Regions from separate parts of the Catenovulum adriaticum genome, predicted to be linked through region 1. Evidence: predicted binding sites of a transcription regulator. Region 1 holds the regulator's gene; the other holds the start of a gene.
The links. The regulator FliA, encoded in region 1, starts transcription of late flagellar genes. The targets are predictions, from matches to a motif close to CTAAAGNTNNNNNNNNNNNNGCCGATA.
Positions count from the first base shown of each region.

Region 2: a site for FliA is predicted at 2,861-2,887, ahead of OLW01_RS09735 (flagellin N-terminal helical domain-containing protein). Genes of this name have one in related genera too.

Region 1 covers NZ_CP109965.1:1,022,538-1,028,180, reverse strand. Annotated here, with positions in the region: gene OLW01_RS04635 (chemotaxis protein CheA) at 1-1,051, opposite strand, end outside; gene OLW01_RS04630 (protein phosphatase CheZ) at 1,067-1,810, opposite strand; gene cheY (chemotaxis response regulator CheY) at 1,832-2,215, opposite strand; gene OLW01_RS04620 (RNA polymerase sigma factor FliA) at 2,261-2,983, opposite strand; gene OLW01_RS04615 (MinD/ParA family protein) at 2,990-3,862, opposite strand; gene flhF (flagellar biosynthesis GTPase FlhF) at 3,867-5,288, opposite strand; gene flhA (flagellar biosynthesis protein FlhA) at 5,338-5,643, opposite strand, start outside.
Region 2 covers NZ_CP109965.1:2,240,742-2,246,384, reverse strand. Annotated here, with positions in the region: gene hslU (ATP-dependent protease ATPase subunit HslU) at 1-1,024, shown strand, start outside; gene OLW01_RS09740 (flagellin N-terminal helical domain-containing protein) at 1,391-2,221, shown strand; gene OLW01_RS09735 (flagellin N-terminal helical domain-containing protein) at 2,997-3,818, shown strand; gene OLW01_RS09730 (flagellin N-terminal helical domain-containing protein) at 4,351-5,181, shown strand.

The sequences.
Region 1 (5,643 bases):
GTGCTGGCGGCTTGCTAGCGGCTGCCGGTTTTCCAGAGCTTGCTTGACTTGTTACAGGTTTATTTACGTTAGACGCATTTGGTTTATTAACGGTATTGACCGCATCAGGCTGAGATTTTGCAACGTTGGGCGCGCTTGCTTGAGGCTTTTCAGGTGTGACACTTTTACTTGGGGCTTTTCCTTTACCATGTAATTCATCTAACAGTGATTCAAATTCATCATCAGATATATCATCAGATGATTGGTTATTTGATACGGATTGACTCGCCTGTGGAGCTGGATTCGATGACGGTTTTTTAGGGCTAGCAAATTTACCTTTCCCGTGTAGCTCATCTAATAAAGCTTCAAATTCATCATCTGTAATTTCATCAGTATTATGGCTGGGAGTTGAAGGATTATTTGCGGGTAATGTGGCTGATGTTTGACTAGACGATGGTTCATTTGAACTTGCACCCGGGGCTTTATTTGCACCATGTAATTGATCTAATAAAGCTTCAAATTCATCATCTGTAATTTCATCAATTGAATTAGATTCTAAATGGCTGTCAGCTACGTCTGAGACAGGCAAGTTCGACTCCTCCACGGACTGCTCAAACAATTCAACATCCGAGTCACCCACAGTAGGGTCTATTGTAGCACTCGCAGTATTTTCATCTTCACGTTCGGGTTCACTTAACGTATGTAAAGTATCCAATAGTTCTTGAGAAGCTGGTTCTGGCTCTTCTCGGTTTTGGATTTGCGAAAACATTAAATTAATACAGTCTAACGACTGTAAAATAACATCCATAAGTTCAGGTGTTACTTTGCGCTGGCCTTTTCGTAAAATATCAAACACATTTTCAGCGCCATGACATGCATCTACGAGGGCTGTCATTGCTAAAAAACCTGCTCCGCCCTTTACGGTATGAAAGCCTCTGAAAATAGCATTGAGTAAATCCGCATCTTCAGGATTATTCTCAAGCTCCACTAGCTGCTCTGATAACTGCTCTAAAATTTCTGCTGCTTCAACTAAAAAATCTTGCAGTATATCTTCATCTACATCAAAGCTCATGGAACTCGTCCCCTATTAAAAACCTAAACTGGATAACAAATCATCAACTTCATCTTGGCTCGCCACGGCATCAGTTCTTTCTTCTGCATCGATAATTGGGCCTTCAGCGCCTTTATTTATTGTCGTTGGTTCGGCTGGTTGTGATTGTTGTTCTTGTTGTGGTGTGCCAAATACGGTTAATAAGTGAATCAAGTTATCTTCAACTTCTTTAACCAATTCAATAACTCTGCGTATTACTTGTCCGGTTAAATCCTGAAAGCCTTGCGCCATTAAAACTTCGTTAAGTTGAGTTTGTAGGCTTTGGGAATCTTTCTCAGACTGGTGCAGTATATGATTAACGCTGTAACATAGACTCTTAAATTCGCTCAACTCAATTTGACGATTCATTAATTTATCCCAAGTTGGGATAATTTCTTGAATATTCTTATTTAAATCAGAGGCGATTGGTAAACAAGCATCAACAGCATCCATTGTTTGATTTGCTGCTTTTTCGGTCATATCCATTACATAGGCAAGCCGGGTTTGGGCATCAGGAATATCTTCATTAGCCAAATCAGCAATGCGCATATCTAATTGGAAGCTGCCCAAAGAATCATGTAATTGTCGAGTTAATTTACCAACTTGAGCAAACAGCTCTTCAGACGTTGCTTGTGTCACTTTTTGCAAAATGTCATTAGCGGCTTGGTTTTCACCCCGCTCAAGCAAACTAACTAACTGTTTTGCGTCTTCAAGGCTAATTAACGGTTCATTAGGTAACAATGGTGTTCTCCTGATACCTAATTAAGCTAAACGCTCAAAAACCTTGTCTAACTTTTCCTTTAGGGTTGCAGCGGTAAAAGGTTTAACAATATAACCATTTACACCCGCTTGGGCTGCTGCAATAATTTGTTCTTTTTTCGCTTCAGCAGTCACCATTAAAACCGGAATATTTTTTAACCGCTCATCCGCTCGAATTGCTTTTAATAAATCAATGCCTTGCATACCTGGCATATTCCAATCAGTCACCACAAATTCAAAATCGCCATTTTGTAACATTGGCAATGCCGTGGCGCCATCATCCGCTTCAGAGACATTAGTGAACCCTAAATCTCTCAGCAAGTTTTTAATAATACGCCTCATGGTTGAAAAATCATCTACAACCAAAACTTTCATATTTGTATCCAAAGCTTCCTCCGCCTCTGAGATTATCTCATGGATTAATAATAATTTTTATATCTGTTGCCAGCTATTTAATTTTGCTTTTAATCTGTGCATTGCTTGACTATGAATTTGACTCACTCGAGATTCACTCACATCAATAACGGCACCAATTTCTTTTAAATTCAATTCTTCATCATAATATAAAGAGAGCACTAATGCTTCTCTTTCTGGTAGTGTTTCTATCGCTTTAACTAATTCGCTCTGAAACGCACCGTGAGCAATATCTTCAAATGGTTCATCTTGATGTTTATCATCAGAGCTACCAATCACATCTTCAGTAACACCAAGATCTTCTATTCCTATAATCTTACCACTATTTACATCATTTAAAATATGATGGTAGTCATTAATGCTTAACTCTAATTTTTCAGCAACTTCAATATCACGCGCATCACGCCCAGTTTCATTTTCAACATCATTAATCGCTTTCGCGATAAGTCGGCTATTTTTGTGGACTGAACGCGGCACCCAATCGCCACGGCGAATTTCGTCTAACATGGCGCCTCGAATCCGAATTCCAGCAAACGTCTCAAAACTTGCGCCTTTGCTACCATCAAAATTCTTTGACGCTTCAAGCAGGCCTATCATACCAGCTTGAATTAAATCATCTACTTGAACGCTTGCAGGTAACCTTGCCATCATATGATGAGCAATACGTTTAACTAGGCCAGCATGCAGCTCTACAAATGCTTGTTTTTGATTAACAGATTGATAAGCAGCCACTTTATTCACAACAGACTACACTCCCGGAGAGACCAATTGTTCAATAAAAAATTCTAAATGACCTGTTGCGCTTTCAGGGGTTGGCCATTTTCCGGCTCGAGAAGCTAAGGTTTTAAACGCCATAGATGCGGGCGATTTAGGAAATGCTTCGACAATCGTTTTTTGTCGACGAACAGATTTACGAACATTTTCATCAAATGGAATAATAGCCACTAAATCCAATGCAACATCCAAAAACCGATCGGACACTTTAGACAACTTCGCGAATAATTCCTGCCCTTCACGCATAGAGCGAACCATGTTAGCCACAATTTTAAAACGAAAAACATTGTAATCACGATTCAATACTTTAATCAATGCATAAGCATCGGTAATGGATGAAGGTTCATCACATACCACTACCATGACATCTTGCGCTGCGCGTGAAAAACTAAGCACCATGTCTGAAATGCCAGCTGCAGTATCGACGATTAATACGTCAAACTCTTGTTTAAGCTCACTAAATGAACGAATTAAACCAGCATGCTCTTGAGTCGATAGTTCAACCATATTACGCGTACCTGAAGTGGCTGGCACAATTTTAATGCCTTGTGGGCCGGTAATTAAAATATCGTCAAGTTCACATTCACCAGCTAACAAGTGAGATAAGTTTTTTTCAACTCGCAAGCCCAACATAACATCCACATTGGCCAAACCTAAATCCGCATCAAAAACTAAAACGCGTTTACCTTGCTGAGCCATCGAAACCGCCATGTTTAAAGACACATTGCTTTTACCAACACCGCCTTTTCCGCCGGTGACCGCAATTACTTTAATTCTTTCATTCGCGCTTTGTTTCATTGTTCGAAGGCCACTTGCTTGATCACCTAACTGGTTATTTAATATCATAAATTTATTTATATATAGGTTGTCTTGAGCTATCTGTAAACCAGTGAGGATGAGAAAATTCATTTTCATCCATATAACCGGCAGCCTGGTCGATTAAATATTGCGCAGTTGCAGCTTTAATATCTTCCGGCACTCGCTGACCATCCGTAAGATACCCTATTGGCAACGCATTTTGAATGGCAACACTAATAATTTCTCCCAAACTCATGCATTCATCTAATTTGGTGAAAATACAACCAGTTAAGTTAGTACGCTTAAACTGTTGCACGGTTTCCATTAAGACACTTTGCTGCGACGTTGCTTGCAATACTAAATAATTTCTAATTTTAATTTGAGTTGATCGCATTAAACTATCAAGTTGTTCAGCTAAACGAACATCTCTTTGGCCTACCCCTGCAGTATCAATTAAGATTAATTTTCGGTTTCTTAATTGATGCAAAGTGTCGGCTAATTCATCTTCATGGCGAACCACTTTACATGGACAACCAATAATCCGAGCATACGTTTGTAATTGCTCATGAGCACCAATACGATAACTGTCTGTTGTCACCAAGGCAACTGAGTCTGCGCCATGTTTTTTAGCAAAATGAGCAGCAAGTTTAGCTACCGTCGTTGTTTTTCCAACGCCAGTTGGTCCTAATAATGCAACCACACCACCACGACGCATAATGTCGTTATTAGTCACATTGATTTGCCCACTTAATAATTCAAGCGCGCTATCCCATGCCTGATGGTCTTCAATCCCTTCAGGCATAAAGCTAGCAACTTGTTCAGCAACTTGCGCTGCTATACCCATTCGAGTTAAACGGTCAACAATATAAGCTCGGGTTGGCTCGCTTCTCGCCATTTCTTGCCACATTAATCCAGACACTTGATGCTTTAATAAATGCTTAAGTTCCGCCATTTCTGATTTAATCGATTGTAGCTCGCGTTCTGTCGTTTGCCCAGTATTTGATGTGCTTTGTTGTGTTTGATTGCTTAAACTTTGTGTTGTTTGATGATTTAACGACCAATCGTTAATAGATTCATGATTATCGAGCTGCGTTTGCTCTACTGCTTGAGCTATTTTTTTTGCTCGAGCAGCAGCATGTTGCTTATTTGCATACTGATTTTTAAATTCAGGCGTGGCCTGACGCATTAATAATGATTGTAAGCTATCGGATACTTGCACATCTTCTTCAGCCGAAATAGCAGAATCTTCTGGCTGATTATGGCGTCTGTATGCCGCTTGTCTTGAAGTAGGTTTTGTCGCAGCTTTAGCCGGTTGTTCAACTTTAGGCTGAGGCTGTTCATCTACTGCAGCAACAACTTCAACGCCCTCGGCTACTTTTGTATTAGACATAATAATAGCTTCGGGGCCTAAGCAAGCTTTTATTTCTTGCATTGCCGCTCTGATATCTTTTGCAACAAAACGTTTAATTTTCATCTTTCCTCCAAAGAACAGGCAAATGACCTATCCAGACAAAATTTTGACACTACTGACCTATCGAATTCACAATCCGAATTTGTTTATCATCCGGAATTTCTTGATAAGACAATACATGTAATCCAGTTACTGTGTGTTTGGTAAAGCGAGCCAACACTGAACGTAATATCCCAGAGGTTAATAAAACCGCAGGTTCACCGTTCATTTCTTGTTGCTCTGATGCCTGAGATAGCGCGGTTTGTATTCGCTCAGCTAACCCAGGTTCTATACCACCACCCTCTGAACCACCAGCTTGCATTGACTGATGCAAAATTTGCTCCAACTCTGGCGCCAATGTTATGACAGGTAACTCATC
Region 2 (5,643 bases), 1.2 Mb from region 1:
TGACATCGCGGTTAAAATGACTCGTGAACAAGCGACTCAAAAAGTGAAATACCGAGCTGAAGAAGCGGCCGAAGAGCGTATTTTAGACGCCTTATTGCCAAAGCCTAAACCTATGTATGGCGAAGAAGCACCAGCACAGGAAAGCTCAAGTTCAACCCGCCAAGTTTTCAGAAAAAAGCTGCGTCAGGGCGAATTAGACGATAAAGAGATTGAGATTGATGTGTCTGCGCCTCAAGTGGGTGTTGAAATAATGGCGCCTCCTGGTATGGAGGAAATGACCAATCAACTGCAAGGTATGTTCCAAAACTTATCGGGTGATACTAAAAAGACACGTAAATTAAAAGTAAGAGAGGCTTTTAAATTGCTGATCGAAGAAGAGGCCGCACGTTTAGTTAATCAAGAAGAGTTAAAAGAAGAGGCCATCGAAAACCTTGAACAAAATGGCATAGTGTTTATTGATGAAGTTGATAAGATTTGTAAGCGCGGTGAAGGCAATGGCCCAGATGTTTCAAGAGAAGGTGTGCAGCGCGATTTATTACCGTTAGTTGAAGGCTCAACGGTTTCAACTAAACATGGCATGGTTAAAACTGATCATATTTTGTTTATAGCCTCTGGTGCATTCCAAATGGCTAAACCGTCAGATCTCATTCCTGAACTGCAGGGGCGCTTACCTATTCGCGTTGAGCTGGGTGCGTTGTCATCGGGCGATTTTGTCAGAATCTTAACAGAGCCTAAAGCATCATTAACTGAGCAATATAAAGCCTTGTTAGCAACAGAAGGCGTTAATGTTGATTTTACCCAAGACGGCATTGAATGCATTGCTAATGCTGCGTGGAAAGTAAACGAGAAAACCGAAAATATTGGGGCTCGTCGACTTCATACCGTGATGGAAAAGCTAATGGAAGAAATTTCATATGATGCTTCAGAAAAAAGCGGCGAAGCATACTCAATTGATGCTGAATTTGTTAAAAAGCATTTAGATGATGCTGTCGATGATGAAGATTTATCTCGATTTATTTTATAAATAAGCTGATTAATCTCACTTTATTTAAAATGTTTTTGCTAAATTTCATAAAAAGCCAATAATCATTGATTATTGGCTTTTTCTTTTTTTTAATCTTAATTTTCAAATAGTTAGATTTCTTCTTTATTGTTATTTCCTCGCCTTACTCGACCGATAAATAAAAAACTTTAGCGATTTTTTTGTCCTTTATTTTCACTTTTTTATTAAAGAAGCGACTTTGCACTCCGATAACCTAATTGTCAGCGGATGATAATAATAAAAACAAGGTAGCGTTTATTTAGATGATTAAATCAGATAAATAAGCCAATAACCAAGCAGCAAAGCTGCAAAAAACAAAGCAACGAAAAAAGTTCAGGAGAGTGTAAAATGGGTATGTTCGTCAATACAAATGTTTCATCATTAAATGCGCAACGTCAATTAACAGGTTCAGGTAACGCGTTAGACACAGCGTTTGAACGTTTATCATCAGGTTTTAGAATTAACCGAGCCTCAGATGATGCGGCAGGTTTGCAAATCACAGACCGAATGACCACACAGGTACAAGGTTTAAACCAAGCGGTTAGAAACGCAAATGATGCCATTTCATTAACGCAAACAGCTGAAGGTGCAATGCAAGAAATTACGACTTCATTGCAACGAATTCGTCAATTAGCGATTCAATCACAAAATGGTATTAATACCTCAGCAGACAGAACCGCACTACAAAAAGAAGTGAGTGCGTTAAAAACTGAAATTAGCCGAATTGCGACAACCACACAATTTGCCGGGGTTGATTTATTGCAAGGCGATTATTCAGCAAAATTCTTAGTGGGTGCCAATGGCGGCCAAACGATTTCAGTCAACTTATCACGAGCAGCGGGTGGCAGCTTTGGTGCTTCAAGCTTAGTCGGTGGAGACTTATCAGTTGCAAGTGAACAACTGGCTTCGGCAGCGCTGAGCAAAATAGATGCAGCGATTTCAACTATCGGTGCGGCACGTGCAGACTTAGGTGCGCTTCAAAATCGTTTTCAATCAACGATTCGTAACTTAAGCAACGTTATTGAAAATGTCTCAGCAGCCCGTTCGCAAATTAAAGATACAGACTTTGCGACAGAAACAGCGACTTTGACAAAAAACCAAATTTTACAACAGGCGAGTACAACCGTATTAAGTCAGGCGAATCAACGTCCACAAGCGGCTTTATCTTTATTAGGTTAAAGATGGATAGATTAAAGGTTAGATAAAGCTATCTAACCTAATTTTAAGCTAAAGCCTTTATTGCTTAATTAAAACATTGAAGACTCTTTGAGTAAGAATGATTATTTTAAGTGAAATCGCGTTTTAGTCGTTTATTTTAGTCAATCGTTATTAATCGGTTTTGGTTATTGGCGGTTGACTTAACTGTCTCGTAAGCACTCTCCTGACTGGTGTTGCGATTTGCCGGAGCATTTTGCTCCGGCTGTTTTCGTTACATTGAGTTTTAATGAGTTATTACGTGAATTTAGGTTGGGCTAATTAAGAAGCACGGCTGTTCGTTTTTATTGTGCCAAGCATATGTGTAAATAAAAGTGAAAGCTTGTTATTTGAAACCAGCTAATTAAAGAAGAAGGACAAGGTTAAATTTAAAAAAAGTTAGGCAACCCGCCTATAACCAGCAGAATCAAATAAACGGATAAATAGTTGTATTTTGTTTACTGCTCACTTCATATCTTGCTGATCAGCTAGTGTTTATAACACCTACCCTGCATTTTAAATGTTTTATATGTTTAAAACATTGTTCTGTTTTTATTTTTCACTTAGTTTTCTATTTGTTTTAATTAACTTTTATTATTTAGCCAATTATTATTAAATTAATTTCTAAAGTTGTTTAACTTTTGGTCGATATAGAAATAGACAATGACACATATTTTAAATTTTGTGGCTTTTGTCTTAATTAGGCATTAAGTGGCCTATTAATTGATAAAAGAACATTCTAATTTTAGGAGTGAGTATTATGGGTATGTTCGTAAATACTAATGTATCTTCATTAAATGCACAGCGTCAGTTATCAAACTCAGGCAATGCATTAAATACCTCGTTTGAGCGTTTATCATCAGGTTTTAGAATTAACCGTGCATCAGATGATGCAGCCGGTCTTCAAATTACTGATCGTATGACTACGCAAATTCAAGGTTTAAACCAAGCAGTACGTAACGCAAACGATGCAATTTCATTAACGCAAACCGCTGAAGGCGCGATGCAAGAAATTACCACCTCTTTGCAGCGTATTCGTCAGCTTGCAGTACAATCGCAAAATGGTATTAATACCTCAGCAGACCGTACTGCACTGCAAAAAGAAGTCAGTGCGCTTAAAACCGAAATCAGCCGAATTGGTACAACTACTCAATTTGCTGGGGTTGATTTATTAACTGGTGGTTATTCAGCTAAATTTTTGGTCGGTGCCAATGGTGGTCAAACCATTTCTGTTAATTTAGAAGGCGACGGTTTTGGTGCGTCAGGTTTAGGTGGTGCAAACTTTGATGTCAGCACAGCTGATTTGGCGTCTGCCACTTTAACAGCCATTGATAGTGCGATTTCAACCATTGGTGGCGCTCGTGCCGATTTGGGTGCGTTGCAAAATCGTTTTCAATCAACGATTCGTAACTTAAGCAATATCATTGAAAATGTATCAGGTGCACGTTCACAAATTAAAGATACAGATTTTGCGACTGAAACTGCAGAGTTAACCCGAAATCAAATTATTCAACAGGCAAGTACAACTGTATTAAGCCAGGCGAATCAGCGACCTCAAGCGGCTTTATCGCTATTAGGTTAAGGATTTAGCTAGCTTAAGTTCTGCTTCCACCCGTTTGGGGATAAGCCAGGAGGTAGTGCGACGGGTTAATAGGCCAAGCGGGTGAGCCATACTCACTCCATAAGGGTTAAGCGAGGTTTAGCTTAACCCTTATTTTTGAGCCTTTAACTAAAAAGTTGAATTTTTTATAAATTATTTTGTTTTAGTTGAGCCGTTTGAATAACGGCTTGCTAAATTTTATTTTCTTGTTTTTAAGTATCTAATTTTTATATTTATTTATTTTTTTTTCTCTCTTTATTTTTGTTAATTTTAGTTGTTATTTCCTCGCCTTGCTCGTCCAATAAATAAAAAACTTTAGCGATTTTTTTGTCCTTTATTTTCACTTTTTTATTAAAGAAGCGACTTTGCACTCCGATAACCTAATTGTCAGCGGATGATAATAATAAAAACAAGGTAGCGTTTATTTAGATGATTAAATCAGATAAATAAGCCAATAACCAAGCAGCAAAGCTGCAAAAAACAAAGCAACGAAAAAAGTTCAGGAGAGTGTAAAATGGGTATGTTCGTCAATACAAATGTTTCATCATTAAATGCGCAACGTCAATTAACAGGTTCAGGTAACGCGTTAGACACAGCGTTTGAACGTTTATCATCAGGTTTTAGAATTAACCGAGCCTCAGATGATGCGGCAGGTTTGCAAATCACAGACCGAATGACCACACAGGTACAAGGTTTAAACCAAGCGGTTAGAAACGCAAATGATGCCATTTCATTAACGCAAACAGCTGAAGGTGCAATGCAAGAAATTACGACTTCATTGCAACGAATTCGTCAATTAGCGATTCAATCACAAAATGGTATTAATACCTCAGCAGACAGAACCGCACTACAAAAAGAAGTGAGTGCGTTAAAAACTGAAATTAGCCGAATTGCGACAACCACACAATTTGCCGGGGTTGATTTATTGCAAGGCGATTATTCAGCAAAATTCTTAGTGGGTGCCAATGGCGGCCAAACGATTTCAGTCAACTTATCACGAGCAGCGGGTGGCAGCTTTGGTGCTTCAAGCTTAGTCGGTGGAGACTTATCAGTTGCAAGTGAACAACTGGCTTCGGCAGCGCTGAGCAAAATAGATGCAGCGATTTCAACTATCGGTGCGGCACGTGCAGACTTAGGTGCGCTTCAAAATCGTTTTCAATCAACGATTCGTAACTTAAGCAACGTTATTGAAAATGTCTCAGCAGCCCGTTCGCAAATTAAAGATACAGACTTTGCGACAGAAACAGCGACTTTGACAAAAAACCAAATTTTACAACAGGCGAGTACAACCGTATTAAGTCAGGCGAATCAGCGTCCACAAGCGGCTTTATCTTTATTAGGTTAATTATTTATAGAGTTAAACAGACTTTTTATATTTAACCAAACTTATTTTGGCTTGTTTTGTGCATTACCTTTTTTGCAAACTTAGTTTGCGCTGTATAAGTCAATAAATTGGCATTTGACTCCCTTAATCAAATCCAATGATTTATACAGATGTTGACGGCAGTTGTAGTGGCCTAACCCTCACTACCTCCTGGCATTATAGCTGCCGCTCAACAAATTTTAGCCAAAGATATAAATTAGCTGTTTGTTTTAAACTTTGTTAATACTTTTTTTTAAATTTCTTCCGTAAAAGCTGCCAGTCTTACTCACATAAATGCGATTTGTACTATTGATTGATATAAACCTTGATTGATATAAACCTAAAGTCAGGCGGAATTATTTATCATTAAGCAAAAATTGCTATCTTAATAATATAATGGCATGGGTTAAGTTTAATGTTTCGAACAGATGTACTCACGCTTAG